One region of the Priestia sp. LL-8 genome, then DNA from elsewhere that is predicted to be linked to it. Evidence: riboswitches for the same ligand, from Rfam matches in the RefSeq annotation. Region 1 holds a riboswitch; each other region holds the start of a gene.
The links. A riboswitch is a leader RNA that binds a small molecule or an ion and turns the genes downstream of it on or off. The one in region 1 is predicted to bind cobalamin.
Positions count from the first base shown of each region.

Region 2: another riboswitch for cobalamin. It lies ahead of nikA (nickel ABC transporter substrate-binding protein); the one in region 1 lies ahead of U9R83_RS09675 (ABC transporter substrate-binding protein).
Region 3: another riboswitch for cobalamin. It lies ahead of U9R83_RS01685 (HoxN/HupN/NixA family nickel/cobalt transporter); the one in region 1 lies ahead of U9R83_RS09675 (ABC transporter substrate-binding protein).

Region 1 covers NZ_JAZAQH010000001.1:1,913,384-1,924,240, reverse strand. Annotated here, with positions in the region: gene U9R83_RS09735 (CobW family GTP-binding protein) at 1-194, shown strand, start outside; gene U9R83_RS09730 (hypothetical protein) at 227-385, opposite strand; gene U9R83_RS09725 (MerR family transcriptional regulator) at 680-1,006, shown strand; gene rarD (EamA family transporter RarD) at 1,098-2,024, opposite strand; gene U9R83_RS09715 (cob(I)yrinic acid a,c-diamide adenosyltransferase) at 2,160-2,729, opposite strand; gene U9R83_RS09710 (bifunctional adenosylcobinamide kinase/adenosylcobinamide-phosphate guanylyltransferase) at 2,726-3,151, opposite strand; gene U9R83_RS09705 (histidine phosphatase family protein) at 3,103-3,717, opposite strand; gene cobS (adenosylcobinamide-GDP ribazoletransferase) at 3,675-4,448, opposite strand; gene U9R83_RS09695 (bifunctional adenosylcobinamide kinase/adenosylcobinamide-phosphate guanylyltransferase) at 4,445-5,005, opposite strand; gene cobD (threonine-phosphate decarboxylase CobD) at 5,002-6,081, opposite strand; gene cbiB (adenosylcobinamide-phosphate synthase CbiB) at 6,056-7,042, opposite strand; gene U9R83_RS09680 (adenosylcobinamide amidohydrolase) at 7,047-7,655, opposite strand; gene U9R83_RS09675 (ABC transporter substrate-binding protein) at 7,744-8,703, opposite strand; cobalamin riboswitch at 8,962-9,094, opposite strand; gene U9R83_RS09670 (thioredoxin family protein) at 9,186-9,500, opposite strand; gene U9R83_RS09665 (YpjP family protein) at 9,690-10,292, opposite strand; gene U9R83_RS09660 (class I SAM-dependent methyltransferase) at 10,673-10,857, opposite strand, start outside.
Region 2 covers NZ_JAZAQH010000001.1:483,958-494,814, forward strand. Annotated here, with positions in the region: gene U9R83_RS02580 (TRM11 family SAM-dependent methyltransferase) at 1-120, opposite strand, end outside; gene U9R83_RS02585 (hypothetical protein) at 382-540, shown strand; gene U9R83_RS02590 (tautomerase family protein) at 708-1,097, shown strand; gene ftsZ (cell division protein FtsZ) at 1,457-2,461, shown strand; cobalamin riboswitch at 2,464-2,653, shown strand; gene nikA (nickel ABC transporter substrate-binding protein) at 2,800-4,341, shown strand; gene U9R83_RS02605 (GNAT family N-acetyltransferase) at 4,411-4,938, shown strand; gene U9R83_RS02610 (CitMHS family transporter) at 5,253-6,554, opposite strand; gene U9R83_RS02615 (YfmQ family protein) at 6,697-7,140, opposite strand; gene U9R83_RS02620 (lmo0937 family membrane protein) at 7,336-7,473, shown strand; gene U9R83_RS02625 (TatD family hydrolase) at 7,506-8,276, opposite strand; gene rarD (EamA family transporter RarD) at 8,340-9,266, opposite strand; gene U9R83_RS02635 (SET domain-containing protein) at 9,598-9,993, shown strand; gene U9R83_RS02640 (AI-2E family transporter) at 10,029-10,857, opposite strand, start outside.
Region 3 covers NZ_JAZAQH010000001.1:303,381-314,237, forward strand. Annotated here, with positions in the region: gene U9R83_RS01640 (HAMP domain-containing sensor histidine kinase) at 1-129, opposite strand, end outside; gene U9R83_RS01645 (response regulator transcription factor) at 133-825, opposite strand; gene U9R83_RS01650 (sensor histidine kinase) at 906-2,660, opposite strand; gene U9R83_RS01655 (response regulator transcription factor) at 2,657-3,382, opposite strand; gene U9R83_RS01660 (DUF418 domain-containing protein) at 3,553-4,767, shown strand; gene U9R83_RS01665 (ABC transporter permease) at 4,803-5,486, shown strand; gene U9R83_RS01670 (ABC transporter ATP-binding protein) at 5,488-6,420, shown strand; gene U9R83_RS01675 (undecaprenyl-diphosphatase) at 6,567-7,160, shown strand; gene U9R83_RS01680 (organic hydroperoxide resistance protein) at 7,313-7,732, shown strand; cobalamin riboswitch at 7,838-8,020, shown strand; gene U9R83_RS01685 (HoxN/HupN/NixA family nickel/cobalt transporter) at 8,154-8,951, shown strand; gene U9R83_RS01690 (M20 family metallopeptidase) at 9,181-10,344, shown strand; gene U9R83_RS01695 (DoxX family protein) at 10,412-10,834, opposite strand.

The sequences.
Region 1 (10,857 bases):
CCATTTATCGCATTAAAGGCTATATGCGCTTTACTCATTCGAACGATACGTATTCGTTTCAATATTCATACGGCATGCCTCTATATATGAAAGAAATGATGAAGCTGCCCACCACTCTTGTCTTTATAGGGGGAAACCTCGATCACGCTAAGATGAAACAAGAATTATTTAATCTTGAACAGCAATCTCATTAAAAATCCCGCTCTAGGCGGGATTTTTTTATTACTTATAAACAGGCATTTTGTACTCTGCGCAAAATTTCATATGCACGATTTCCGGCTAACTCTGTCAATTCTTCAAATTTTTCATCTCTTTTCAAATCGAGTTCAATAATTTCTTTTGCCAGCTCAATAATCTCTTCTTTTTTCAATTGTTGCACAGCCATGTAAAACGCCCTTCCCTTTTAGAATTTATGTATATTCTCACATTTATTTTCTATTCATCATTTTGAAAGCAAGTGATTAACCACAAGGCTTTATCCTGTATGGTTAACCACTTGGGATCGAGTTAATCATTAGTTTATAGGACTCTTTTCCCTATTTCATTATTTATGTCACTTTTTCTCACATAGTAATTCAAAAATATAACATATATATGTTAGAATGTATTACATGTTATAATTTTTTGTATTTTTTTCCTTTATAATAACATACTACTACGTACTCAGGGGTGAGGGAGATTGTCTACGAATGAAGCGTCATATCGAGATAAAAAAGTCATGTCTATTGGGATTGTAAAAGAATTAACCGGTTTATCAGAAAGACAAATTCGCTACTATGAGAAAAGAAGCCTGCTCTTTCCGGACCGAACCAATACGGGTATCCGGAAATATTCATTTTCAGACGTCGAACGATTAATGGATATTGCCGATCGTATAGAAGAAGGAGTTCAAACGAGTGAAATACGCACAGAACTGGCTAAAAAAGATGAAGCGAGAAAAATGAAAGAAGTAAAAAACCAAATGCTTCAAGGTCAGTTGAACGCTCATTTCAAGCGGAAGCTATAAAGTATACATACGGTGACTTTTCCGTCTCCGTTTTTATTTCTTTACAGCAGACAAAAAAGCGCATATCTAAAGATATCCGCTTTTTTGTCCGTTAAGCTGAACGCCCTTTAAAGAATTTCGGCTGATGAGAGCTCATGAACTTAGTTTTAGATAAAATGAACATCACCGATCCGCCCCAAATGAACAAAAAGGCAATCATCTCCACGCTAGAAAACGGTTCGTGATACACGAATACCCCTAATAAAAGCGTCATGGTAGGAGCAATGTACTGTAAAAAACCGACCATCGATAGCGGAATAAGTGGGGCCCCTTTAGCGAAATACAATAGTGGCATAGCTGTAGCAATACCGCCTCCAATTAAAAGAGAACTCAGATCAAGCGACTGAAGGGAAAAACTTGAAGATCCTTTCACTAAAAGAAAAATAAAATAAATAACTGCAATAGGTGCAACCATCATCGTTTCAATCGTTAATCCTACTTTTGCTTCTAATTGAATAGTCTTTTTTACAAGACCGTACAAACCAAAGCTAAACGCTAAGCTTAATGATACCCATGGGATATGTCCGTATGTAACTGTCATAACGATAACACCTATAGCAGCCAATCCAACAGAAGCACCCTGCCAAAAATTAAGCTTCTCTTTTAAAACGACTATACCAAGCAAAATACTAACGAGCGGATTGATGTAGTAACCTAAACTTGTTTCAATAATATGATTATGGTTAACCGCCCAAATGTAAACGAACCAGTTGATGCTGATCAGCACTGATGCCACAAATAAAATGATCGCTTGTTTCGTATTACGAAATAATAAACCAAGCGTCTTCTTTAAAGAACTCATTTGCTTTGTCACAAGCAAAAGTAAAAGCATAAAAACAAATGACCATATAACGCGGTGAGCGAGTATTTCATTCGCATTCACCTCGCCAAGAAGCTTCCAGTAAAGCGGAAAAAGCCCCCACATAACGTAAGCGCTGGCTGTATAAACAATACCTGCTCGTTTAGAATCTTGATTCATTTCTCAACCTCTTTTCTTTATCTCTCTGTCTCTTATCATTATAGATGCATTTACCTCTTTTTTATAGCTTTATTTTGCCTATCGAAATAGCTCATAAAAAAAACGATCGCTTTTAGCTCGACCGTTTTTTATACGTTATTTTTTAGGCTGTTTAAATACTTTGGCACTGCGAATATACTCTACGTCTTGTACATTTTCTCGCGCATTAGCAATTCGAGCCGCAGCAAAGAAATAATCGGATAAACGATTTAAATACTGAAGCACCGCCACATTAATTTTATGCTCACGCTGCACGCCAACAACAAGCCGTTCTGCGCGGCGTGTAATCGTCCGGCAAATATGAAGCGTTGTCGCTGCAGGCGTGCCTCCAGGTAAAATAAAACGCTCAATGGCCGGGGCTTCTGACATATAGACATCAATGCGCTTTTCAAGTACTGATATCATGTCATTTGTTACTTTGTACGGATGATCATCTTTTGCAAATGCTAAATCACTTCCGCAGTCAAAAAGCTCATGTTGAATCGTAACTAGCTCTTCTTTTACATCTTTTAGTGTGCTGTCATCCAGCTGATAAATCGCTTGACCTACAAAGCCATTTAGCTCATCAATCGTACCGTATGCTTCCACTCGAATATCATCTTTATTTACTCTTCCTCCAATTAAGCTTGTTTGCCCTTTATCCCCTGTTTTTGTGTAAATGTTCATTGTACTTCCTCCTTCAATCGATTAGCAATTCCGTACCAAATGTGATCTACTTTCTTGGCATGTGCCGCTAAATGCTGATACGCATACCCGCATTCATCTCTCCACTGCCGCTCTATTGGATCTAAAGGAACAATCCCTTTGCCGACTTCAGTTCCAATCACTATTAACTGTTCCCATACACCGCTGTCTCTCCACTTCTGTATGACCTTTTTAACAACAAGATGCGGAGCCTCCAGCTCGCTATGTATTAATTCCTTAACATAGTGCTCAAATCCTTCTAGCACAATGTAACTTTCTTCAAACTCAATGGCCGGTAAAACGGGGTCTTCATACAAACAATGCCATTTTATCGACTCACTGGCATAATGCTGCTTCACCCATTTTCTTTTGCCGGTAAATGCACCGCCGAATACGAAATGCATGCTCTTCTCTCCTTTGCCTGTTTGTATGTGCACGTTACTGAAAAACCTTCTCCATAAGAAAAAGAAACATCCCAAAGCGACGCTGTCTGTTTAAAATGGGACGCAAGTAAACGCAGTGGTCCGCCGTGTGAAACAATAGCAATGTGACGCAATTGCTGACTAGCCGCCAAATCGACCGCTTCTTCCCAAGCTTCCCAAACTCGGTTTGAAAATCCTGAGAAGCTTTCACCATTCGGAGGCGTATGTTCTGCCCAGTGATCGATCCAATTTCTATATGCCCGTATGTTTTTTAAATCTTCATACGTCTTCTCTTCCCAATCTCCAAAATGCAGCTCACGCCAACTTTCCCTTTTAACCACCTGAGATTTAGGAAAAACAACTGAACTTGTTTCTAGCGCTCTTTTTAAGTCACTGGAAATAACCAGCTCCGGTTCTAGAGAAAGCTCTTTTAATTCATTTTTCCCTTCTATACTTAAAGGCGGATCACTCCACCCTATATATTTTTTTTGTTGATTTTCAAGCGTCATACCGTGGCGAATACATGTGATAACCAAAGAATTATCCATAAAAACGTTTCTCCTCCTTCAATGGTTGCCCCTATAACATCTCCTGTTACGCCACCAAACTGCGAACGATAAAACCGTATCCAGAGCCATAAAAAACCGGCAAAGAAAAAGATAATGAATTTATTGTCTACAAAAACAATGAAAATAGCAACTAAGAATAGGCTCATGACGATAAATGCATAAATAGACCGTTTGGTGACTCCTTTTTGAAAATAAGCAGCAAGCCCCGTATCTTTAGCGGGCTTATCTCTCATCACTAAGAAAGCGGCTCCGATTCTTGGAAGTGTAAAGACGGTTATACATGCCCAAACCGATAAAGAAGACAGAGACGTTAATTCATAGATTGCACTAAAGCGCAGCAGAAGCAGAACAATAAGAGAAAGAATAGCAAAAGACCCAACGTGCGGATCGCTTAAAATCTGCAGTTTCTTTTCCTTTGACTGATGGGAAAAATACGCATCACTTACATCCATCCACCCGTCTACATGAAGACCACCCGTTAAGACAAGCGGCAAAAGCAAAACTAAAATACTGCTAACAATAGCAGTGATAGGTGAATAGTGAAGCAGCTGTAAAAAGCTATAAAACATTAAACCTAGTAATATGCCAATCCAAGGCAGCACAAAAAGTGAGCGTGCTGTTCTTTTTTCAGTCCATTGAACGGTTTTAGCCAGTGGTAAGATCGTAAAAAACTGAAGAGAGATTCGTAGTATGGCTATCCATTCTTTCATTTGCTTACACATTCCTTTCCTTTTTTAAAACAGGAAAGTCCCGCTTCTACACAAATAGCCACATCTGCTTTTTCTACAATATACTGATGTAATTTCCCTAACATATGCATATAGCTATATGTGGGCTCCTCTAACACACCCGCTTCAAACAGTTCATTAGATACTAGCACGACCGTCTGAGACTGCGCAAACAGCTTATCGAGCGCTTTTATCATATGACGAAAAACCTCTTGTTTGCCTTCTTTTGTTTGCCACCTTTTTTCTGTTAAAAAAAGCTCATTGGCAAGCCAGTTCGTGACACAATCCAAAAGTACAGCATCATCACTTTGAAGATTTGGAAGAATTTGTTGTAAATCTACAGACTGTTCGATCGTTACCCAAGACGTATTCGCTGCCTGGCGTTCTTTTTGGTGAAGCTGAATGCGTTTTTGCATTTCATTATCTGTTTGCCGGCTTGTGGCAATATAAACAGCGCGCTTTGTACAAAAAGTTTGAACCATATTCTCCGCTGCACGTGATTTTCCGCTTCGAACGCCTCCGCTAATAAAGATGATCATATTTCATCGAGTCCTTGTTTGATTACTTTAAGTAAATAGTCATTTTCTTCTTTCGTTTTCACAGCCAAACGGATATAGCGTCCATTTAAAAATGGGAAGTTTTCAGTATGTCGGGCTACCACACCGTGGCTTGCTAAATAGCCAAGCCATTCACGCGTTTTAATAGGAGACGGAACGCTGCAAAGATAATAGTTTGTTTGAGAAGGAGAAACCAAAAGCCCCCATTCCTTGAGTTGACTCAAGATCCGTTTTCGTTCTTGTTTAATATAATGTACGGTGTTTTTCACAAAGTCTTTTTCATCTACACATATCATCCCTATTTGCTGCGACAATCCATTTACACTCCAAGGAGGCTGCTTTTTAGACATCTCGCTGATGACTTTTTCATTTGCCAAGATATAGCCAAGCCGAAGCCCGGCAATATTAAACATCTTTGTCATCGAACGCACAATAATGATATGTTCATAATCCAGAATAAGAGAATCAAATGAAGGCTGATGTTCGACAAAATCAATAAATGCCTCATCAATCATTAAGTATGTACCATGATGAGCAGCAGCTTTTACTACTTTCATCCACTCCTCATGATTATACATAACGCCCGTTGGATTATTCGGGTGACAAATCCACAGTACTTTTATGTCCGGTAGAATACTCATAACCAATTCTATATCCCAGCTCCAGCCACTTTCTTCAACCAAAGGAACGTACGTCACTTCACATCCATAAGCTTTACTTGCCTGTTCGTATTCAACGAAAGTCGGCTGTACAATCCCTGCTTTCTCTTCTGAAAATAAAGAAGCAATAAGGAAAAACGCTTCAGCAGCGCCATTTGTAGGCAGCACTTGAGCAGCTGAAACACGATGGTGAGCTGCAAGTTTATTTTTTAGCTCTATTACTTGAGGATCAGGATAACTAAACGCTGCATCCTTGAATTCGTTCCACTTTTCGTGAAGCACAAGGGGAGCCCCTAAAGGATTTGTGTTCACGCTAAAGTCTTTTAGATGCGACAAATTCTCTGCCCCTATTGCTTTTAAAAAGACATGAGGATTAGCTCCATGTGTAGGTAATAGCACTAATAATTCCTCCTAACAAAAGATATAATAACCACGTAGCATAGACCGTCCTTTTCATAATGAAAACAGCTTGTTCAATATGACCGGCTTGCAGGGGAATGAGTGGTTCACCCATTTTTGCACGATTAGATTCTATGCCTTTATATGTATTAAGCCCGCCGAGTTGAATACCTAAAAGAGCAGCCACTGCGCTTTCCCCGTATCCGCTATTTGGACTTGGATGCTTTTTAGCATCGCGCTTAATCAAACTCGTTACATGCCAAAGAGAATATTGGCTTTTTGCTACATTAACACCCGTCATCACTACTGCAGTTAACCGACTTGGAATATAGTTTAATACGTCATCGGTTTTTGCACTAAAGTAGCCGAACAGAAAGTAGCGGTCATTTTTGTACCCAACCATCGAATCACATGTGTTAATAGCTCGGTAAAAAAAGGCTAGGGCTCCTCCTCCTATAAATGCATAAAAAAGCGGAGCTGTAATACCATCACTTGTATTTTCAGCCACGGTCTCTACCGTCGCTCTGGCAATTTCTCCTTCTGACAAACGATCTGTATCTCGTCCCACAATCATGCTTACTTCATATCTAGCTTTCTCCATATTTCCTAGCTGAAGCGGCTTTTGCACCTTATAAGCAGCTTCGCTTAAGGAACGAGTGGATATGGTAGTTGCAATTATTACGCCCTCTACTAAAACACCTAGTATAAAATGAACTCCGTACAAAGCATCGAGGAGTAAGAAAGGAACAACTCCTGCGAGCACCACCATACTTATCACAAGAAGCAATCCTTTGAATCGTTTTCCTGCACCTTTATTTAATCTGGAATCCATCCAATAAATCCACTTGCCAAACCAGCGAACGGGATGCGGCCAATTTTCTGGGTCGCCTATGATTCGGTCAATGAGTAAAGCAATCGTCATGGCCGTCAGGTGTGCAATTATCGCTTGCATAATACTCATTTCTTCACCTCTTTCCCTTAAGTGCCTGCTCTAAGCTTATTTTTACCAGCTTGGCTACCGCTTGACCTAAAGCGGTCATAGAGCCTGCATATTCATATAATGGTCCTTGCTGAGACGCTGCAACTGAGATGCTGTCCGTAGATGTTCCCGTAGCAATCGTCTTTGTAGCTGGATCTATGACACCCAGCTGTGACAGCGTTTTTGTTTTGGCTTCTGTAGCCGCAATAAAAAGCTGTAAAAACGCAGCATCCGTAAGCGTGCCTTCCACGAAAAAAAACATATTAATTGTACCGGGAGAGGAATAGAACGGGACAGCTTCATCAGCTGTAATATCCACTGCGTTTCCTACGCCAGCCGTTATCACGGAAGCTACTCTTACTCCGTAGCCTTCATAACAGTAAATTGCTCTTTCTTTTAACCAAACGGCTGTCATCAACCCTACGATTTGCTCATGGCGAACATTTTCTTTCATCAAATATTGCTCATACTCTAAAGAAGGCGTATCTGAATAATAGTCTTTATGAACAAATCGATTGTAAAAGGTGTCCGTTTCCGTGATGCCTGTTCCTAAAACGCCTGAGCTGTATGTTTTATAAGAAGTCTCGGTTTTCATGATTAAAAGCTCAGGCCGTTCTTCAATTTTAAGATGTGAAAAGGGACCAATCCCCTTTTCAATTCGAACTGGAATATGGTCCCTCTTTTTATTTATTGTACACCTCAGGGTATACTGCTTTTGCTAAGTCCTCTAAGCCATCTACAATACGAGGTCCTAAGCGGTTGATTTTGTTTTGATCAACCTTCTCGATGTTACCCTCTTTTACAGCAGTCATGCTGCTCCAAGCGGGACGCTTCATAATCTCATTTTTGTCTGCATCATACGTTGCGATAATAACGTCAGGGTTTAACTTAACAACTTGCTCTTCAGAAAACTTAACCCAACCCTTTTCACTAGCAGCTACGTTATCAGCACCGATCATAGTAAGCATTTCGTTCATGAACGTACCTTTTCCTGTTGTATAAATCTCAGGAGCTCCTGATACCTCTATCCATACTTTTTTACGATCTTCTTTTGAAATCGTTTTTGCTTTTTTCTCAATTGAAGCTACTTTTTCTTTCATGTCTTTAATTGTTTGATTAGCTTCTTTTGTTTTACCCGTTAATTTACCGATTTGCGTAATAGAATCATAAACCGTATCAAACGTTGTTGAATCTTTTACAACAAATACCGGAATACCCGCACTTTCAATTTGTTTAAATACTTCATCCGAAACGCCCATACTTGAAGCGTGTGCCAGGACTAAATCAGGATTTAAAGCGATAACTTTTTCTGCATTAACGTTCATATCTCCCACCTGCGCTTTTTTCTTTACGCTTTTAGGATAGTCATCGTTGCTTGTGACACCGACTAATTCTTTTTCAAGGCCAAGGGCATATACAATCTCCGTATTACTTGGCATTAATGAAACAATTTTCTTAGGCTGTTTTTTCAACGTAATTTCTTTATCACGTGCGTCTTTTACCTTTACTGGAAACGCAGCTTGTGACGTTTGTGCTGTATCTTGCTTCGTTTTTTTATCACTGTTGCTTTGGCTGCCTGCACCGCATGCAGCAAGTACGATGACTAACAGTGCAATAATGGAATACGAAAGCCATTTTTTCATTTAAATACTCCCCCTATATATTGTTCATTGTGAATACGAAACCTCCACGTTAAAGAAAAAGCAAATGATCATGCAAAAAGCAGCGCTATCCCGTTTTTCCGCTTTGACTATGTATACTGCTCGCCGGCAGCTTCAAAATAAAAAAGCTTTACTTTCAATTGAAAGCAAAGCAGGTAACGTCAAGATAAGCAGGAAAAGAATCCGTTCACTATACTTGATATGTATGTTCATTACCCTGCTTCACCCTTCCTCGAAGGTTTCACAGCTAACAATAAGGCAGGTCTCCTGACTTACGCACAAAGCGCTTACAGTGGCGGGACCGCGCTGGTTTTTCACCAGACTTCCCTTTTCACTCAATCTTTAAATTGAGACCTTATTGCTTTACGATTATTCACTTGTCCTAGTATACCCCACTCATCGAAAAATGGAAATAGCCATTCTCATAAAAAAAAGCTGCGAGAATGCTCTCGCAGCTTAGGGAATTAAAGAGTTGCTAAAAATTCACGGACCGCTTCAGGCGTTTTAGCATTTGCACTGTGCAGGTGCGCAATTTTTTTACCGTTTTTATATACAAGAAGAGAAGGAATACCCATTACATTGTTTTCAGCAGAAAGTTCTTCAAACTCATCCTTGTCAATTTTAAACCATGCTTTATCTGTATTTTCGTCAACGATTTCATCAATGAACATATCCAAACGTTTGCAATCAGGACACCACGTTGTCGTAAAAATCCCAACGCTTAGTGTTTCGTTCTTAATTTGTTCGCGAAATTGTTTTTCTTCCGTAAATTGTTTCATTGTGTTACCTCCGGCATCTATTCGTTCCTTCTCACTATTCTATGGTAAGAAGTCTGACTTCATTATAAACGATTTTTTTATCGTTGTGCTAATGTTTCAGCTTATTTAGACCATAACGGTTTTAGACGCAAAAAAATGCTAGCTTAAAAAAAGCTAACATTTCGAAATCGTAGAATGTTGTGTCTATTATCAGCTAAACCATTTAGGCGGCATGTTTCGGTTCCAATAAATTTTCCCTAAATCATAATGCTTTTGAAAATTATCTGCAGCCGCATGATAGTGAAAATTAAACCAGTATCCATCTTTTGGAGGATTTTCGCGCCGTACATGAAACCGTATTAAGTCCTGACCGGTTTCCCGGTCATATACATGGAAAATCTTTTCACCGTAGCCAGCAGCAGGATGCTCGCTTATCTCGAGATTCTGAATTGACTGTTCACGTTCAGTGCCAATGTCGGTCAGCACTTCTTCAATTTTAGGTAACACTGCTTGACGAAATTCATCTTCAATGACAGGCCCAATTTTTGTTCCGAATTTTTCCACTGACTGTTTTTCAGCTGATTCCATTGCATACGTAACAAATGATGAAACGTCTTCATATTTTGGTTCTTCATATGGCAAATGAATATCTTCTATAACAGCTGTGACAGGAGTTGTTTCTCTTACATACCCTGCTTTATGTTGCTTGTCCGCTTTTGCATCATCAACGTATAAATATTCTGGTGGAGTGACAAGCCCAAATGTAAATACTGTAATAAATACAACTAGCATTCTTTTTATCCATCTAGGCATTCGTATCTTTCCTTTCTCATCTTTTCCCATATGGTCTTTTCATATCGTAAAATTCATTATCATAACTCACTAGGTATTGTAACATACTTATTAATTTTTTACCTATATTTGCTTATTCATTTATGCTGTCTACGGGCATTCGAAGACTTTTTAGTTAGCACCTTCCTTCTTCTGTTTGAGGTTGTCACACCGAGCGGAAACCTATACAAGATATTCCTTTTTTGCTGGATGCTTAAACACAAAAGTATTTTTATGTTCAAAAATATATCATACTTTTATGAACTTTAGATGAAATTCATAAAAAAAACTTCCAAAACTTTTTAATTCCTAAAAGGTTTTGGAAGTCTTTTCAATGAACGTTATCCATTTTACTTTTTTGTTTATTTTTGTATATCAATTGTCCCGTAATGAAATTTTGATGTTTTTCGTTTTTGCACGGTAAATCCGTGTTCTTCAAAACGACTGCTTTTCCAATGATCTTTGAGCACGACCTTTTGTTTGGCTACTCTTTTTGCTTCTTGTATAGCCATTGGTGTCAGCGCGGTATACAGTGCTATTGCTTTAA
Region 2 (10,857 bases), 1.4 Mb from region 1:
GATAGGTTTCTCAGTTTCAATTTCAAAAAGAGAGCGTCTCTCTAATTGACATAGTGAGAGTTCCTCTTCGCTGCATGCGTATGTGTAGATATACTGAGGCAGCTGCGTATGGTTATTCAATATCGTATCATCCTTTATCGTATCTAATTATCCTTCTTCTCAAACAATAGCGAGAAAAGAAGAGAAAAGCAACGAATTTAAATATCTTTGGCCGTGAATACTAAATTGAAGCGCTTCATAGTCCACTTATTTGACAAAACATGCTAAAATAACTGATGGTAACCTGCATATGCTGCTGTTTATACAAAAGAACTGAAATAAGGTTTCTCAAAAAATCATTTACACACTGCTGACATTTTGATGAATAGGAGAGGCTACGTGATGTCTAAAAGTGATCATGAAAAGCAACAGATGAGTCGGGCTGATATGAAAAAACAAGCCAAAACATCCTCGCAAAACCTTGTGATGAACGTACTCATTGCCATTGTATCTGTATGTATTTTAGCTCTTATTATAAATGTTTTTATACTAATGAAATGAGCCGTTATGCTGCTCATTTCTTTTTATTAGGTTCAGCTTTTATTAAAGTGTTTGAGGTCTCTTTCACTAGAGAGCACATTATGAATAGCATATCTTTTTTTTACAAATGATAGTTGTGATATGATGAAGCAATAATACATTAGACAAAAGGCTGGAGGTTACTTAGTATGCCATTACTTAGATTTGATCTAATAGAAGGAAGAGATGAAAAAGAGTTAAAAACACTGCTAGACGCTACGCACCGAGCGATGCTAGAAGCCTTTGGCGTGCCGGAGCGCGATCGTTATCAAATTGTACATCAGCATCCTGCTCATGAAATGATCATTGAAGATACAGGTCTGGGCTTTGAGAGAAGCAAGGATTTGGTTATTATAAGCGTAACGAGCAAACAGCGAACAGAAGAGCAAAAACAAGCTCTTTACAGATTAATTGTAAAAGAGCTGGGAGAAAGCTGCGGTATTCAGCCAAACGACATTATGATTTCAATTGTTGAGAACGGTAATGCTGACTGGAGCTTTGGGATGGGAGAAGCTCAATTCTTAACTGGGAAATTATAAAACGGTTTATTATTTAGAGAAGCCCTTATTTCTAAGGGCTTTTTCTCATTTTGCCTATAAAAATATTATTCTCTTAGTCACATCTTACTCAAAATTAAATACAGACATCTGTCAAATGAATGATACAATAAGCTTATATGCCGTTTTGAGTGGAAAAGCCATAAAAGAGTTCGGCGTACTAATTTTAGAACAACAATAAATTTACATAAAGATGTAAAGATTTAAAGGTTAAAAGAGAAATGTACAAAATCTGTAAAACAAAAGAACAGTTACGCGTTACACATAGGAGTAAAAGGTTCTTCACATGTTTTTTCGGATAAGAAGAGAAAGTAATTTTGATCATTGAGGAGGAACTTAGAATGTTTGGATTTGATGCAGATGTATCGCCACTAGTGCGAATTAAAGTAATTGGGGTCGGCGGTGGAGGAAATAACACCGTTAACCGTATGATTGAACACGGTGTACAAGGAGTAGAATTTATCGCCGTTAATACGGATGCTCAGGCGCTTAACTTATCTAAAGCAGATGTGAAAATGCAGATTGGTGCGGCATTAACGCGAGGATTAGGTGCAGGAGCTAATCCAGAAGTAGGAAGAGAAGCAGCCGAAGAAAGCAGAGAACAAATTCAAGAAGTGCTGCAAGGTGCAGACATGGTATTCGTAACAGCTGGCATGGGCGGAGGAACCGGTACTGGAGCAGCTCCGGTTATTGCTCAAATTGCCCGTGAACTAAATGCTTTAACAATTGGAGTAGTTACTCGCCCGTTCAAGTTTGAAGGAAATAAACGTACCAAGCAAGCAGTAGGCGGTATTACTGCGATGAATGAATCAGTAGATACTCTTATTGTCATTCCAAACGACCGTTTGCTTGAAATTGTTGATAAAAAGACGCCTATGCTTGAAGCATTCCGTGAAGCAGATAATGTTCTTCGCCAAGGTATTCAAGGTATTTCAGACTTAATTGCTGTTCCAGGCCTGATTAACCTTGACTTTGCTGATGTAAAAACCATCATGTCTAATCAAGGATTTGCGCTTATGGGTATCGGACGAGCTTCCGGATCAGACCGGGCAATTGAAGCAGCGAAAAAAGCGATTTCTAGTCCGCTGCTAGATGCATCGATTGATGGAGCAAGAGGCGTGCTGTTGAACATTACGAGCGGCAGCAGCCTGAGTCTTTACGAAGTACAGGAAGCAGCAGATATTGTCACGTCCGCTTCTGATCAGGACTTAAATATGATTTTTGGATCTGTGATTAATGAAGATTTAAAGGACGAAATGATGGTAACCGTTATTGCGACTGGATTTGATGATGAAGATATTTCACCATCAGCTTCTACTTCTAGAGTTTCAAGAGCACGCTACTAAATTAAATAACCAGCTTTTATGGTGGCAATTGTTTTTCAATTGCCTTAAAAGGGAATCCGGTGCAAATCCGGAGCGGTCCCGCCACTGTAACAAGGAGCCTTATGTCAAAAAGCCACTGTCTATTTAGAGACGGGAAGGCGGTATAAGGCAGTGACTTGAAGCCAGGAGACCTGCCATAAATTACAGCACACAATAACCTACGAGGATAGGGAGGTGTTTTGGCAGAATGAAAAATAGGATAAACAAGGGGATATGTTTATCTAATTTTGTTGTGAAGACAAGCACTTCTTTTTAGAAGTGCTTTTTTTTGTGTATTAAAATAGAAGGTGGAAAAATGAATGATAAATAATAAAAAGCTCGTATCTATATTAATTTTTGTTTTACTTTGTCTTACTGCTTGTACGCCTCATGAAGAGAGTATGAGTATAAAAGAAGGAAAGAAAACGAATAAAAGCGCTACATTTTTATTTAATTTCACCCCTGCAACCCTTGATCCTCATACCGATGATGATTATACGGCAGTCCGTGCAGGAGTGGGGGAGACGCTTGTCAAAATCAGCGACGATTTAAAAATAAAGCCTTGGCTTGCTGAAAAGTGGGAAACAAAAGATAACGGTCTTACGTGGACATTTACGATAAAAAAGAACATCACGTTTCAAAATGGAAAAGCGCTGGATGCAAATGCCGTGAGGTCTTCTCTTCAAAGAGCAATAACTCAAAGCTATGCGATGGGAAACGCTTTAAAAATCAAAGAAATGAAAGCGAATGGTCATACGCTCACAATTACATTAAAAGAGCAAATGCCTAAATTTCCTTCTGAATTAGTGCATCCAAATACAGCTATTATAGACGTTGATGCTTCTCATATAGCTAAGAAACCCATTGGCACAGGTCCATTTCACGTCTTATCTTTTGATCAAGGAAATCAAGTGAAATTAGAAAGGTATAAGGATTATTGGAATGGAAAAGTAAAGTTGAAAAGCGCGATCTTTGCATTTAACGAAGATGCTAATGCGCGAGTTGCTGCTCTTCAATCTGGAACAGCCGACATTATTTATCGCCCGCCTTTAGAAAGCTTGGGCACTTTACAAACAGATCCGTCTTTTAAGGTAAGTGGAGTACCTAGTGTGCGCACCCATTTATTGCTTTATAATCAAACCAATGACGCATTAGAAGACGAAAATGTACGAAAAGCTATCGATGCCTTATTGAACCGAAAAGAAGTTGTCAGCAGCATCATGAACAATCAAGCGGCAGCGGCTCGAGGGCCATTTTTACCCCAATTTCCGTTTGCCGATAATACTGCTAGTGATCAAAGAGGTATCGCATCTGCTAAAAGATACTTAGAGAAAGCAGGTTATCAAATCAAAAACGGAAAAACAATCAGAAACGGAAAGCCATTATCGCTCTCTCTTGTCACATACAGTTCTTTGCCAGAACTTCCTTTAATTGCGCAGCTTATACAGTCTAATGCGAAAGAGTTAGGAATCAATATTAAGATTCATCTCGTTGAGGACAGCGATGAATATTTAATGGCAAAAGACGATTGGGATTTAGCATTGTATAGCCTTATCACAGCACCTAGAGGAGATGCCAGCTATTATTTGAGTACGAACTATTTGCCGGGCGGTGGTTTAAATGCCAGCCGGATTAATGATGATAAACTAACAAAAATGATTCAGCAGTTAAATTCAACCGTAGAAGACGCAAAGCGAGATCAGTTAGCTAAGCAAGCAACCGCTTTGATTAATGGGAAAATGCTGACGTCATCGATTGTACATCCAAACATTGTTGTTGCTTATAATCAAAAAGTGAAAAACTGGACAACAAATCCAAGCGAGTATTATATGCTGACTCAGCATTTAGACATAACGCCATAGTCAATATTTTTGTTCCTATAGGAAAAAGAGAAAGTATACAATGACAGATAAAAGGATGTGACAGTAGACGTGCAAGAAGTACAAATGTATCAAATTAAAGAAGTAAAAGAAAAGGATGCTGAAGTGATTCAGTTTGTCATGAATATGCGGAATGAGCTATTTCCTATGCTGGAAAAAAATCAGCTTCCTGTGGATTTGCTTTATTTTAATGAACATTATGTTCAAGCGAAAGGCGCTGCTTTTTTTTCAGCTGTCACGGAAAATCAACAAGTAATTGGTACCATTGGTTTATACGCTTACGATGGACGGTTTCATGCATTAAAAGAGCGATATGAACATAGAACTGCAGCCGAGATTGTAAAGTGCTATGTGGATCCAGCGTACCGGCGTCTAGGTATCGGACAGCAGCTGTTAAAGGCAGTGGAACAATTTGCCCAAAATCATTTTTATGACACGTTGTATCTGCATACTCATCCTTTTTTACCTGGCGCTATTCCTTTTTGGGCTTCACAAGGCTTTATCAAAAGGCTAGCTGAACAGGATGAGCCCTGGAATACGCTGCACATGGACAGAAGAATACAACGAGTTGTAATGTAACGAGATCATACAGTAATTACCATGGAATCTGTATATGGGCTCATGCTATAATGAACGTAACTTACATTTATAGCCTGTAGGGCAAGTCCTTACAGAAAAGAACCACGTTTCGAATTGGCTGAAACGTGGTTTTTTTCTATGAAAAACAAATAACAAAATATTTTTAAAAATATATATGAAATCGCTTTCAAAATAATGAAATATATTATATAATTACTAGTGTTGTGTTGTACTTTGTTAGTGTTAAATCAATATCCTACATGTGTGAGCCGATTGCCTTATGGTAGTCGGCTTCCTTTTTTTATAGTAGAAGTCTAAAGGGAAATAGCGTTCGTTAAAATGGCTGTAATCGTCATGACAATAGTGGTCCCGAATGCCCACTTGAAAAGAAACTTTTGATGCTCGCCGAAATCTACTTCAACCAGCCCAATCAGAATGAAAGTAGCAGGCACTAAAGGGGATAGAGGAAACCCAGTTGTGGAATGTCCCAATAAAGCTGCTCGTCCTATTTCTACAGGGTCTACACCAAAATTAGTTGCTGTATGGCTAATAACTGGTAAAATGCCAAAGTAATAAGCATCAGGTGAAAATACAAAGCTAAGAGGAAGGCTCGTTATTGCTACAACTAAGGGAAGGTGAGAGCCTAGCCATTCAGGAGTAAGGCTGACAATTGTATTGGCCATGGCATCCATCATTTTTGTTTCTGTAAAAACGCCTGTAAAAATTCCGGCTGCAAAAACCAATGTACTAACCATTACAAAGCTGTTTGCATGACTTAAGATTCTTTCCTGCTGTTCTTTTGGATGAGGAAAATTAACAAATAAAGCAATGGCAAAAGCAATAGCAAACAAAATGGGAATAGGGAGTATGTCTATGATTAAGAGAGCCATTAAGCACAGTGTCAATAAGGCATTAAACCAAAAGAGTCTAGGTGGCTTCCTAGGAGTCTCATGAACTGAAAGCTGTTCAGCAAAAGCCATGGATGAACCTTTTAAATGAATGGTTCCTAAGCGCGCTTTCTCTCTTTTTCCGAGTAAGTATGCTGAAAATAAAGTCCACATCAATCCCGCTGCCATAGCTGGAATCAGAGGATTAAATAGATCTGATACTTCTAACTGTAAACTTGCTGCGGCTCTTACGAGAGGACCTCCCCAAGGAATCATATTCATAACACCTGCGCTTAAACTAATAACACAAGCCAGTATTAGTCGGTTCATTCCCAGCTTTGTGTACAAAGGAAGCAAGGCGGAAACTGTAATTAAAAATGTAGAAGAGCCGTCTCCATCCAAGCCAACGAGCATTGTAATAACGGCAGTTGCCATTACGACTTTTAAAGGATCGCCTTTCACAATGTTTAGGATACGGGAAATCATAGGATCAAATAAACCGACGTCAATCATTAGTCCAAAATATAAAATAGCAAAAACGATCATAATGGCCGTAGGAGCTACTTTTAAAATACCATTCATCATCATATTGCCCATATCAGCACTAAAACCTCCAATTACACCAAAGAGGATAGCGACAAAAATAAAAGCAACAACCACGGACAAGCGTTTACTAATGACGAGAAATAGAAAAGTTGCAATCATGCCAAACCCTAACAAAGAAAGCATTATCCATCACCTCTTAAAAAGTTAGAAAATTCTATTAATTTATATTATAGCATTAGATTTAATGTTAAAGTTTGGTATTTTTAAATAAGATAGCTTTAACCTAAAACTAAAAACTAAAAAAGCCGCCTTATAGGCGACTGGTTTAAGCTAGGTCAGCTGTTATGGACTGCTTTTGAAGGTGATCAGACAGCAGGCTGTAAGCAATAATTTTCCTTTTATACTGTTTTACGACATCGACGTGATCATGATAACTGTATACGCATAATCGAACATCGTTTTTCCCTTTTTTCGTATCGATAACCAGTGGAGTTTCACTGTCTTCTAGGTGTTTATAATAGTCCTTATTTCCTTCGTGGACGTAATATTGTTTTAAAAATGTTGCTTTATTAAAATAATCAATCACTTGCATTTTGTCTTTGCCTTCTAAATGTTTCCCATCAACTGTGACAGTAACGTTTTGATCATCAAGTGTTGGGTGTAATTGAAATTTAGTCATAAGCCATTTGACCACTGGAGTTGGAAGACACGTTATTAATATTTTGAGTGCACTTACAAGAATGATGGAAAGTAATACAATCCACGTCATAGTTAATCATCTCCGCTATAGTTTAAATGAAATAAGATTACATACTTATTTTACCACAGAGAACATGAGTGCTTTTTGTACATTATGTGAACCTTCCTCAGTGAAAAGATGTATATGAAATACGTTTATTTATGCACATTTAGGGAAATATAAAATTATAACAAATACTACATATAAAAAAAAGGAGAAAAAATTATGTTGTGGACGATTATTGGACTTTTATTTATTTTTTGGTTATTAGGATTAGTTTTTCATATTGGCGGCGGCATCATTCACATTCTTCTTGTCATTGCAGTGATTGTGCTGATTGTAAAACTTGTGAAACGAATTTAGATATAAAAAGCCTTTCCTTAGGGAAAGGCTTTTTATGTGGAGAGATTATAAAAACGAGCTGTATTCCGATATAAAAAATCATATGTCTCCGTTACAGAAACCCTTTTGAGACGTGCTATTTCCTGAACGGATTGATGTATCATTGATGGAACCGTTGTCTGGTTTTGAAAAGGTCCTTCAAATGGCCACGGACCATCTGTTTCGACCATCAAGTAGTCAAGAGGATAATCCGTGGCAAGGGCTTGGATTTTAGGCTTATACACAATATCGGGTGTAACGGAAATATAGTAGCCGTTGTTTTTCATTCGTTCAACTGTTTTTTTAGCTCCTTTGAACCAGTGGAAGTGAGCTTTAGACACGGAATGCTTTTCTAGTAAGTCGCATACGATCTCAGCATCTTCATATACAGCATGAAGAATTAACGGCTTTCCCCACTTTTTTGAATGAATAATAAAAGCTTCAAGCAGCTCCAAATAGGGCTCTAGAGAAAGAGTATATGTCTGACTTAAGTAATAAGGTAGACCTACCTCACCAACCGCAATCATTTCTTCATTGTTTTGATCAATCCAGGCAAACAGCTCCGCTAATTCATTTGAAGAAGGCAGCATTTGTTCAGGATGAAATCCGTAGGTGGGTTTCACGCAGGAATACAACTTGCTGATTTTTTGATTAAGTTGGCAAGAGTGTAGAGTAGAAGATACAGAAATAAGAGCTTGTAACGAAGGGTCGTGCTCAATTATGTCTTTCCAACTTTTCTGATCATATTGATCGAGATGAATATGAGAGTCAATGATTTGTTTCATAATTCCCATTCCTTCCAGCCCCAATTTGTTTAGAGATAATACGTAAAAAAATGTATAATTCTGCTAGGCTTTCATCTCATTCTTTATTTGCTTTTTACTTGCGTTCCCCCGTTTGGTAATAGATGCAAACGTATAAATAATAAGAGCTAACCAAATGAAACTAAAAGCAATAACATGAGCTTTTGTTAGCGATTCATGGTATAGAACCACTCCTGCTAGTAAAGACAAGGTTGGTGAAATATATTGAAGAATACCAAGCATTGATAATGATACTTTTTTAGCACTTTTTGTGAATAATAAGAGTGGTAGAGCTGTGACCATTCCACTTCCCATTAATAAAAGACTTGTTGAAAAAGAATCAAAAAACTGCAAGTGTGATTGAAACGTGAGGTAGCCTATGTATGCTAATGCAATAGGAGAGATGACCATCGTTTCAAGAGTTAATCCAATTGTTGAATCAGCTTTAATCTTTTTCTTTGCCAACCCATATAATCCAAAGGTAAGAGCTAAACTAAGTGAAACCCACGGAACTACACCATAATGAAGACTGAGTGTTAATACTCCGATTCCTGCTAGTATAAAGGCAAAAATTTGAGCCCCGCTTAATCTCTCTTTTAAGAAAATAACACCTAATAAAACACTTGTTAGGGGATTAATATATTGTCCAAGGCTCGCTTCTACTATTTTTCCATTAATGACAGCCCGCATAAAAATGCCCCAATTTGCACTAATAAGTACAGATGCAATAAAAAGAGACCAAAATAAGGATGGTTTTTTCACTATTTGTTTTACAAACGTAATGTATGTACGCCATTTCTTTGTTATTAATAAAAGAATAAGCATAAAAATAAAAGACCAAAAAACGCGCTGAGCCAAAATCTCACCTGGTGCTACGTGGTGAACCAGCTTCCAATAAATTGGCGTGAGCCCCCACATAAGATAAGAAAAGACCGCATACATCACACCATCTTTGTCGTGATTTAAGTTCATGTGAAACCTTCTTTCTAACATAAGATAAAATCAGTAATAAAAGTCATAGATTAACATAAAAAAGCAGCATAAACGATTATATCACAGAGAAAAACGATTCTTCACATGTTGAATGGCTCAAACGCTATGCGCAAGGTCATTGCTTTTCCATGTCTAAAATAAAATCAAATTGCGTGTTTCTAACAAGGTAAGTGCTTACACAAGTGTGCATGATAAGCACTCTTTCAGCTTATATTCAAGTGGTTATGAAAAACAGTTGATTTCCCCATTAGAAACTGTCAAGCTTAAGGAAGAAAAAAATCTTAGAGGAAAGAATATATAGGTGACGAATATGATCGAAATAAAAGCGTCTGCGATAAGCGACGGAGAATTTAACAGAGGTGTATTTGCTAAGCAAGATATTAAAAAAGGAACGCTTATTCACGAAGCTCCTGTTATCGCTTATCCTAATAAAGAGCATGATTTTATTGAGAAAACAACACTAGCGGATTATGCTTTTGAATATGGAGTGAATCATACGGCTATTCTTTTGGGATACGGTATGCTGTTTAATCACTCGTATACACCGAATGCTACGTATGAAATTAATTTTGACAATCATACCTTTGATTTTTATGCATATACCGATATCCAAGCAGGAGAAGAAATTCTCATCAACTATAATGGGGATGAAGATGATCAAGAGCTCCTTTGGTTTGATCGTGAAGATGAAGAAGAACAAAAGTAAAAAGGTAAGCCCATCGATTTTCGATGGGCTTTTTATTATGCTTTTTTATCTGGATACATAGTAGAATTTAAACGGATGAATTGGTAAATATGCGTAATAATAACTTTTAAAACGGCATATCCAGGGACGGCTAAAATAATACCGACGATTCCGAATAAGTTTCCAGCCGTTAGAATGACAAAAATGACCGTAATTGGGTGTATGTCTAGGCTTCTTCCCATAATTTGCGGAGAGATTACTTTCCCTTCAAGCAATTGAACAACCGCCCAGACAATGGCTAGTTTTACAAGCATAAAAGGAGACGTAATAAACGCAATAATAATGGCTGGGATAATGGCGATAATCGGACCAAGGTAAGGCACAACATTAGTCACCATGGCGATGATCGCTAGAAGTAACGCATAGTCTAATCCAATAATCAGATAGCCAATGAAAAGCAGTACACCTATACAAATCGCAACAAAAATTTGCCCGCGAATATATGCGCTTAATGCGTGGTTCATGTCGGCTAAAATGAATTTAGCTTCAGAACGAGAGCGGTTTGGAAGCAGTTTTACAATGTAATTAGGTAAGTTTTTCCCATCTTTTAATAAGTAAAAAAGAATAAAGGGTAAAACGGCAACCGATAATATAATTTCTGTAATGGTGCCGACAAAGTTTACAATACCGCTTGAAAATCCAGAAACATATTTACTCAAGTGTTTTGATGCATCTTTTGAAATCTTATCTAGGTCCGTGTTAGCCGACTGAAGACCTTGTTCGACATATCGGTTATTCGAAAGGTTCGTCACCGCATGCTGAACGTCATGCGTCAGCTCTGGGATATTATCAATAAGACGGTCAACTTGATTTTTTAGAGGCGGA
Region 3 (10,857 bases), 1.6 Mb from region 1:
TTGCAAACGTTCAATTGCGTTGTCTTCCATGGTTTTCTTGAAAATGAAGTAAATCGAACTGTTTGCAATTACTAAGAGAATAAAAAGCAGGGCAGTTGATGTAAGGATAATCTTTGTTTGCAGTTTCATAAGCTACTCCTTAAGCATATAGCCAACGCCGCGCACTGTTTGAATGTAGGGTGTTGAAAATGGAGCATCAATTTTTTTGCGCAAATAACGAATGTATACGTATACAATATTCGTGTCTCCGTAGTAATCGAATCCCCATACGTTTGTAAGAAGCTGTTCAAAGCTTAGCACTTGATTGTTGTTTTGAAGCATATAGACAAGTAAATCATATTCTTTAGGAGTCAGCTCAATAGCTTCATTTTCACGCGTGACTTCTCGCGTTTTTTCATTAACAACTAAAGTTCCTAGCTGCAGAGTATCTGCTTCTTTTTCAGCAGGAGATGCTGACGCAGGATGGCGAAGCCATACGCGGATACGTGCAAAAAGCTCCTCAATTTGAAAGGGCTTTGTAATGTAATCGTTCGCTCCTAAATCTAGTCCGCTTACCTTATCAGGAAGGGCGTCTCGAGCGGTTAATAAGATAACGGGCGTCTGATCATCGTTTGCTCGAATGCGACGAAGTACTTCGAGCCCGCTCAGTTCAGGAAGCATCACATCTAAAAGCAGCAAATCCCAATCGTGTTCTTGAAACTCTGCCAATCCTTCTGTGCCCGTATAAGCCATGCCGGTTTCATAGCCTTCATGTTCAAGTTCGAGCTGAATTAAACGAGCAATTTTGCGCTCATCTTCTACAATTAAAATTCTGCCTTTACTCAAAAAAATTCCCCCTTGTGTCTATGTATAGTTGCGTACATTATAGCATGGAGAGGATTGAGGTGTATAAAAGCAGCTGGAGGTTAGCCCGGCTGCTGATTGGTTGAAAGAGGAATATGCAAGGTAATGGCAGTGCCTTGGTTAGGAGTGGATTTCACTTCAATATGCCCTTTATGAAGTTCGCAAATGGCCTTTGCGATACTCATGCCGAGTCCAGCACCTTCTGTTTTTTCGGTTGTATTTGTGCCGCGGTAATAGCGGTCAAATAAATTTTTCTGCGTTTCTTCATCCATTCCAATCCCATCATCTTGAATTGTAATCAAGACGTTGTCACTTTTTAGAACGGTCAAAATTGTAATAGTGGTGTTCTCCGGATTATGTTTAATAGCATTAAAGATTAGGTTATCAACCATTCGTTCAAACCAGCGCGGGTCAGCTTGAATAAAAGGTTGAAGGTGAACGGGTACATAAGAGAATTGCACATTTTTAATAGTTCGATCGTTAACGAATTTTAAAACAATATGCTGAAGCAATTGATGAACGTCCACTTTTTTCGTTTCTAAGGCAACCACATTATTTTTAAGCTTAAAGGCCAGTGAAAAATCTTCTACAAGCCCCACCATATATTCACTTTTGTCACGCAGCGTTTGGCCAATTTCTTTTAGCTCTTCTTCGTTCCAATTGTAATAGCCGCTTTCAAGCATATGACCATATCCTTGAATCGTCGAAAGGGGTGTTCGCAAATCATGTGATATTCCAGTCATCCATTCTTCACGAGTGGTTTCTAGCTGCTTTCGTTCTTTTTCAGCTAAGCTAAGCTGCTCCGCCATCTCATAAAAAGCTGTGATTACTTCTGAATACAAACGATATTGAAAGCGTACTTTTCCATTCTTCCGAAAGACGCGCTTCCGCTCTTTTTCTGTTAGCACTTCTGAATAGTTTCCGCTTCCCATGCGCCCGAGCCAGCTGGTGAAGAGAAGTAAGGGGCCACCGTAGCGAAAAGCGTTCCAGATGGAGAAAGTGATAGTGGCTATAAGAACAGAAACCGCCACGATGATGGAGATCATCCAAGCTTTTCGGATAATAGATTCATCGGTTATACTGTGGTAATTATTAGGAGTGTAAAAAACCCATGAAATTTTCTTCTTTGGATCATGGAATACAGTAGCTGTTGAATCATATTTATCTTGTTCAATTTTTCGGGAAATAATTTCTAAAGGATCGTAACGTGTTTTTTCTTTAGGCATTCTAATTGAAGCTAAGATATCACCTTTCTCATTTAAAATTTGAAGCGAAGCATCTTTTTCTTTTAACGCCTTTTTGATAAGAGGGATATCGCTTTTGGGAGGTACCCTTTCTTTATTATATTTACCATACAAAGCCTGAAGCTGTTCTTTTAAATCACTTTTATAGCCCAAAATATAATAAGTAGGTGTAGTCAAAAAGGTATCAAGTTCTGTTACGACATTATAGTTTCTAAATTTTTTGGTTTTATCCATTTCTAATAACTCTGAAAGACCGTAGTGCTTAGGTAAGTCTTTTGGGGAGTTAACTTCTCCAATTACTTTTCCTTGTTTGTTCAGTACTTGGTACCATAACCCTTCCTGTTTAAGCTGTTTTGCTAAATCATCTGAAACGGTTGCTTTTCCACCTTCAACTGTTGTATCCCCGGTTAATACGCTAAGTGATCCAGAGGGTAAGTCTCTTTTTATATCTTGCTTTGAAAGGTAATAAGCTAGAAACATTAAAGCGCAAAAAAGAACGCAGCAAACACATGCAATAATCGCAATAAACTGAAATGAAAAATGAAAGGTCAACCTTCTTTTAATTGATTTCATAGGGCTTTGCCGTTCACTAATTTATATCCAAGCCCTCGTACCGTAACTAAATGTTTTGGATTGCTAGGGTTATCTTCGATTCTTTCTCTAATTCTTCGAATATGAACGGTTACCGTATTATCGTCTACGAACTGGTTATATCCCCAAACGGCTTCAAGCAGCTGTGATTTAGAAAGAACCACGTTCATGTTTTTACAAAAATGAAGTAGCAGCAAAAATACTTGTGCGGGGCAAGCAACCGTTTGACCATCTACAATGAGCTCTCCAGCGGATTCATCTACAATAAAACGATCAAACTCATAGCGATTTGAAGGCTGTAATTCCATTTTTACAGGACTTCTTTCCGTCAGCGTTTGTTTTCTGCGCAATCGTGCTTTAATTCGTGCCGCAATCTCTAAAGGATTAAATGGCTTGGTGACGTAGTCGTCTCCGCCCATGGCGAAACCCGTTAACACATCCAAGTCAGATACTTTGGCTGTTATGAACAGGATATATGCGTTTGAGAGCTCACGAATTTTAGGACAAATATCAAATCCGCTTTTATCGGGAAGCATGACGTCCAACAAAATAATATCAATCGTTTTATTATGTAAAACATCTAGCGCTTCTTGAGCGGTGTGAGCTTTATAGATTTGGTTGAAGCCTTCTTTTTTTAATACTGTCTCCAACATTTTGACAATAGCAATTTCATCATCAACTAGCAAGATAGATGCATCTTCCAATATAAATCACCTCTGTTTCATTTCATACGTATTCGATTTTAGCATAAGAACATTACGAAAAGATTAACAAAATTGGAAAATGTTAAAGAAAAGATAATCTCCCGTTTATTTTCTTGAAAACTTCATTTCATATACTAAATATACAGACACATAGTAAAGGAGTTAAAAGGATGAGTAATGATGTTAGGCGGGTTAAAGTAATTGATAGTATGAGAGGATTCAGCTTGTTTGGTATTTTACTAGCGAATATGCTGATTTTTCAATATGGTATTTACGGAAAGGATATGATTCATCTCTTCTCGCTATCACCAAGTGATTCAGCAGCCTATGTCTTTTTAAAAGTCGCGGTAGAAGAAAGTTTTATGCCAATCTTTACTTTTTTATTCGGTTATTCAATGGTGAAGATGAAAGAAAGTTTAGAAAGAAGGCAGTTAGGAGTAAAAAGGCATTTCTTTCGCCGCTTTCTTCTGCTTCTAGGGTTTGGCCTACTGCATGGAGTACTTTTATGGGAAGGAGATATTCTTACGTTTTACGGAATGATGGGGATATTTTTATTAGTTTTCTTTTTAAACCGTAAAGCTAAAACGCTGTTGGTATGGGCATCGATTTTACTAGTTCTTACGGGAGCAGCTGGTTACGGTTCATTAAACGATAATATGTATCTTCTTAGTGATAAACAAACGCTTACCACATACGTAAAAGATACGATTCATGTGTATGGAAGTGGAACTTATGAACAAATTAAAGACCACCGCAACAACGTTGATCCGATGAATATAGCAGGATATAAATTTGCTTTTGCCTTCTTGTTTACACCATTTATAATGGGTGCTTTATTTTTGTTTGGTATGTACGCAGGGAAGAAAAAGTGGTTTTACGACGTCTCAGATAATCAAAAACAGTATGGCCGTTGGGCGGCCGTGTTGATTCCGCTTAGCTTACTGTTAAAAGGAACTATGTACGTATGGCCAGATGCTAATTGGGCTGGTTCTACACATATGTTAGGTGGGAGTCTCCTATCTCTTGGTTATATTGCAGGATTTGCTTGGGTATATGCGAAATGCGAGAGGTCATTTTTGATGAAGGCTTTTGAAAGCGTAGGCAGGATATCGCTTAGTAATTATTTAATGCAAACGGTTATATGCACGACGATTTTTTACGGTTATGGATTAGGTTATTTCGGAAAGCTCGGCATGATAGCAGGGATTTTTGTCTGCATCGGTATATACGGAATTCAGCTGATCGGCAGTTATATGTACGTGCAAAAATTCCAAACTGGACCGGTGGAAAAGCTGCTGCGCATATGGACAAATTTTTCTTGGAACGGAAAGCCCAAAGAGAAAAAAGCTTTACCGGAGGAAATAAATCATCCTTTTATTGGATGATAGCAGTCAAACTTATTTACGAGGAGATTTTCGAAATGTGGGCCATTAGTGTGAAAGAGTTTCAAAGCTTATTTAAAAGTGTTAAATCAATTATCGTTATTTTAATCGTATGCGGTGCTTCCTATGGAATAGCCCATCTAGTTAGTCAACTTGGAGGTCAACTGACGAGCGCACAGATTCGAGATGGAGCCAACGGGGGGATTTTGGTGATGCTTCTCGGGTTCGGACCTTTGTTTATTTCAAGTCTTTCTCATAATGTTATTAATCAAGAAATTAAAACAAGAACAGCCAGGTTTTTAGTTACCAAAACATCAAGAGAGCGTATTGTACTAGGGAAATTCTTAGGAATTTGTTGTTTCTGGCTTGTTTGTATCTCTATTTCTTTTCTACTGATTGGGTTTATTTCGCATCATTTTTCTTTTTATATATTTTTAGAGTGCCTGCTATTCACCGTTTGTATCATTTCATTTGTTTTAATGCTTTCAGCTTTAATACCAAGTCCAACTCATACTATGTTTTTATCAATTATTTTATCGTTTGTTCTACCGGTACTGAGTGGATGGAGCATATTTTCATCAAAAGCGTACATTGCATGGTTTAAGTATGTGACACCCTACTACTATTTAAAGTTGGAGAAAGGGTATTTAACGGTTCTTCTTATTTTTGCAGCACTCTGTTTATGTACGGCACTTTGGAGTTTTAAAAGGAGAGAAGTATAATATGTATGCTATTGAAACAAGTAAATTAACTAAAAAGTATGGATCTAAAACAATTGTTAATAGTATTAATTTGCAAGTCCCACAAGGAGAAATTTACGGATTTTTAGGGAGGAACGGAGCAGGGAAGTCTACATTTATTAATATGCTTACCGGCGTTTCATTCCCTTCAGCAGGAGAATTTATGCTGCTGGGACAGAGTGATATTGATTTAGAGCTTCAGAAGAAAATAGGTGTGCTTCCTGACTATGCTACCTTTTATGATGAGATGACGGCACTCAATCATTTGCGCTATTTTTTAAAGATAAACGGACATCGTTTTTCTAAAGAACACTGTAGTAATGTACTGAAGAAAGTAGGATTAGAAGGACATGACCATCAGAAAGTTGGAAAGTTTTCATTTGGAATGAAAAAGAAGTTAGGAATTGCTCAAGCGATTGTAACAGACCCAGATCTTATCTTTTTAGATGAACCAACTTCTGGAGTAGATATTGAATCTGCTCTCCACATTCATGAATTAATAAGAGAACTTCAAAATCAGGGCAAGACAATTTTTATGACGTCTCATAATTTAAATGAAGTTGAGAAGATTTGTACACGTGTAGCGATTATGAAAAATGGTGTTATTTTAGTAGAAGGGACAATGGAAGAACTGCGTTTTCAATACCAAGCGAAAAAAACGGTGATGATTAAACATGATCCTTACCCAAGCAGTCATAAAGAATATATTCAACAGTTTTTCCGTACGGTGAGTCCGGACGTGGAATACCATCACACGTACACAAAAGTGATGCTTCAAAAAGAGAGAAATATCCCTCTGATTATTCGCGAATTGATTCAATGCGGCATCGATATTTATCAAATTCACGTAGAAGAGCCTTCTTTAGAAGAAATCTTTTTGCAAAAAAACATCGTGGATCATTCGCAGGTAAGTTAATGGGCAAAAATCTGTTGGCTTACCACTCAGCCTGACTACGTTATTTATAAATACCAGTTAGGAAGCTTCTGACAAAAACATGTTCATTTTCTTCAGAAACTGATAAGATAGCTAATGACATTTAAAAATAAGAAAGGATTTCGATTATGTTATCAGCTATTAATTCAGTAGACTATACCATTTTCCATGCGGTGAATCAGTACGCCTCGCATGTGAAGTTTGTAGATTCGCTGATGGTATTCTTTGCAGATTATGCCCAGTATGTACTTATTGTTTTACTCGGCTTGTTTTTACTTATTAATAAAAACGGCAGCCGTGTTGTAGCATTCCAAGCTTTATGTGCTTGTGCCACAGGAGTCATTATTAATAAAGTGATTAGTTTATTTGCTTATCGAGATCGTCCATTTATCTCTCACCACGTGAATCAGCTTATTGATCACGCCGCGAATTCTTCATTTCCAAGCGATCATGCTACGTCTGCATTAGTTATCACTTTTACCATTTGGCTACATTTCAAACGTTCAGGGCGCATGTGGGTTGTAATGGGTGCACTCATTGCATTTTCACGCGTATGGGTTGGCGTTCACTATCCATTCGATGTGTTAACAGGAGCTATTCTAGGCTGCTTGCTCGCGTTGTTTATTCATTATGTTATTTTCAATACCAAAATTATGAGAGCTATTACCAATCTGTCTATTTTTCGAAAATCAGCTTATGACGGGCAGTCTCAATATTATTAAGAAAAAGCCGCAAATACGCGGCTTTTTTTATTGGGAAATTTTTAATGCATTTAATACTTGTTTTTTAAAATTAAATTGTGTACAATTAAATTACAGAAACGATAAATAAAAAATTTTTAATAAAATTACTAAAAAAGAGGAGAGATTTATACATGAAAGCTTTATATGAAACAACAGTCGTTAACACAGGTGGAAGAACAGGAGAAGTTCATTCTTTAGATAATATCTTTAATTTAGATGTTGCAACACCTCCAGCACTTGGTGGAGAAGCAACAACAGCAACAAACCCAGAGCAGCTATTTGCAGCTGGATACAGTGCTTGTTTCAACAGTGCGTTAGAATTTATGTTGAAAAAACATAACGTAGAAATCAAAAGCAGTGAAGTAAAAGCTACTGTTCAGCTGCTTCCAGATAAAGCTGATCAAGGAGTAAAAATTGCCGTAGCGCTTGAAGCTCATATCGAAGGCTTAGATTTAGAAACAGCGAAAAAATATGTAGACCTAGCTCACTCATACTGCCCGTATTCAAAAGCAATCAGCGGTAACGTAGACGTAACGGTAGAAGTAATTTAATTGCTTTAAAAAGCCCTGCTAAGCATGTAAAGCTTAGCAGGGCTTTTTTATTTGAATTTTCTCTATTCATTTGTAAGCGGTACTAGTATAATGAGTAAGAAAATGAATCATTCGCACAGTTTAGGTGCTCTTACATAGCGTAAGAGGTAACAGGGAATCGAGTGCAAATCTCGAGCGGTCCAGCCACTGTAAGCAGGGAGTTTTCTATCTTATCGTCACTCAAAACGGGGAAGGCGGTAGAAAATGATGATCTCAAGCCAGGAGACCTACCTATTCTGTACACTTGACTCTTCTAGGAAAGAGGCGGTGTATCAAGGTACGCAGTGAGCAATTGCTGTTTATTTTCATATGCCGACACATCCTCAATTTCTATAGAATTGAGGCTTTTTTATGTTTTATTTTAAAAAAAGGAGTGTAGGAAATGGAAGGTTTATCAGTTTTTTTACTTGTCTTTTTATTAGGAATCAGGCACGGATTGGATGCAGATCACTTAGCTTTTATTGATGGCCAGACCCGATATAATTGGCGAATGGGGAGCCGTTTTGCCCCGTGGGTCGGCACGCTGTTTTCACTAGGTCACGGAGGAATGGTGGCCGTCACGGCCGGGGTGCTTGGCGTGGTGATGAAGAATTTTACGTTTCCATCGTATTTCGATCATTTTGCATCCTGGGTATCCATTATCTCCCTCTTTCTAATCGGGACATTAAACACATATCATTTGCTTCGAACCAAAAATAAAGAGGAAGAGTTTGAGCTGAGCGGGTTAAAAGGGAAGTTTATTCCGAAAATCGCAAAAGGAACAACGAATCCTTTTTTAATTATTCTTGTAGGAGCATTGTTCGCTTTAGCAGCCGAAACGGTCAGTCAAACGGCCGTGTGGTCTCTAGCTGTAGGGAACGCAGGCAAGTATACGCCGCTTTTATTAGGACTAGTATTTATGTTTGGTATGATGCTGACAGATACAATCGATTCACTGATTGTACATAAAATGGTGAATGAATCGAGTAAGTTTGGGCGATCTGCTTCCCGCTTGATGGGCTGGGTTATTGTTGTCCTCGCGTATGGTGTGTCACTCTATTTAGCATTCACTTTCTTTAACCCATGGGCCGAAGTAAACTTTGAAATGGTTGGCGTTATTTTGTTTATTTTTTTAGTGTCTATGTTTGTTTTTGTGAGTGTGAAGTCAAAAGGGAAAAATATTAAAATAAATGTCAATTAGTCAAACGAAAGCTTTAATCTGTTAAAGATTGAAGCTTTTTTGTATGAATTTGTTGAAGTTTATGGCTATTTTCGGTCGGTTATGAATAAGTTAAAGTATTATCTGTATTTAAAGGATGGAAAATTGTCTGAAAACCATTATAATTAAGGATAATTTAAGGTCGTTATGTGAAACGTAGAACATAGTTATACGTACGATAAATAAAAGCATTTAATGCAAGCAGCAGGGGTTGTTTGGAGGAGGAATTGATTTGAGTCAGGTAATGGTAGAACAAAGTGTATTTAGTTATTTAAAAGAACACGAACAAGAGATGCTTGAAGATTTAGTTGGATTTGTGAAAAAAGAATCACCGTCCTACAGTAAAGAGTTAGTAGATCAGTGTGGAATGTATTTAACGGAGCTGTTTCAAAAGCGTTTAGGAGTAGGCTACGAAATTATAGAAGAAAAAGAAGTAGGAAACCATTTGAAATTTACGATTGGAGAAGGAGAAAAGCAGCTTTTAATTATCGGTCACTTTGACACGGTATGGGAAAAGGGAAGGCTAAGTCTAAGAACAGAGGGAAACAAGCTGTACGGTCCGGGAATTTTAGACATGAAAGGCGGCATTGTGCAATCTATATGGGCGATTAAAGCGATTCAAGAGCTTGGCTTATCGCTCGATAAAAAAATTGTGTTTTTCTGCAATTCGGATGAAGAGATTGGGTCAATTTCTTCTAAAAAATACATTGAAGAAGAAGCACAAAGAAGTGAAGCAGTGCTAGTAGCGGAACCGGCTGTGGCGGGTTCAGGTGCGTTAAAAACGTCGCGCAAAGGAGCGGGAATTTTCACCGTAAAAGTATGGGGACGAGCAGCACACGCGGGTAATCACCACAAAGAAGGAATCAATGCGATTGAAGAGCTTGCGCGCCAAGTGATTTTCTTGCAGGGCTTAACAGATTATGAAAAAGGTACAACGGTGAACGTTGGAACATTTACAGGAGGCAGCGGTACAAATGTAGTGCCGGAATATGCAGAAGCACACGTAGATTTACGTGTTTCTACAGAAGAAGAAGCGAAACGTATGACGGATATTATTTTGAACTTAACACCCATCTTAAAAGGGATAAAGCTCGAAGTAACGGGAGGCATGAACCGTCCTCCGATGGTGAAGTCTAAACAAACGGAAGAGTTATTTGAATGCGCTCAGTCAATTGCGGCCAAACTGGGTATGAAATTAGAAGAAGCGGCTGTTGGCGGCGGAAGTGATGGCAATTTTACAGCGGCCATTGGTGTTCCCACGTTGGATGGATTAGGAGCATGCGGAAAAGGAATACATGCGGAATATGAACATATTCAAATTGATACGTTGTCCGAGCGCTCTTCTTTATTTGCGAATTTACTGCTTCAAATATAAAAAAAGCCCGCCTCAAACGGCGGGACTAACCTGAAAGCTTATATTGGGAGAGTATAAGCTTTCTTTTTTATTTACTGCTTTCTTCTTGAAGAGAAAAAGCAGTTTCTTTCTTTTTAAATACCACTTTATCAAGAGCAAGGAACTGGCTTCCTGCAAGAAATAGGTGAGCAGACATTGCAATTAAGGTGATATCAAACTCAAATCCGCCAACAAATCCGCTTTTAAGCTTGGCTGTGAAAATAGCGCCGAGCATTACTGCTATAAATAAAGCACCTATGACTCTTGTTGCTAAACCAAGAATAATAAGAATACCGCCTACAAGTTCAATCGTTGCAACAATATATGCCATGAAACCAGGGATTCCTAAGCTATCGAAGAACCCTACTGTATTTTCAATCCCGCCTTGCCATTTTTGAAAGCCGTGTACTAAAAATGTAAAACCTAATACTAAACGAATAATAAGTGAACCAATTTCGACGTTTTTATTCACTTTACTTCCTCCTTTAAGTGTAT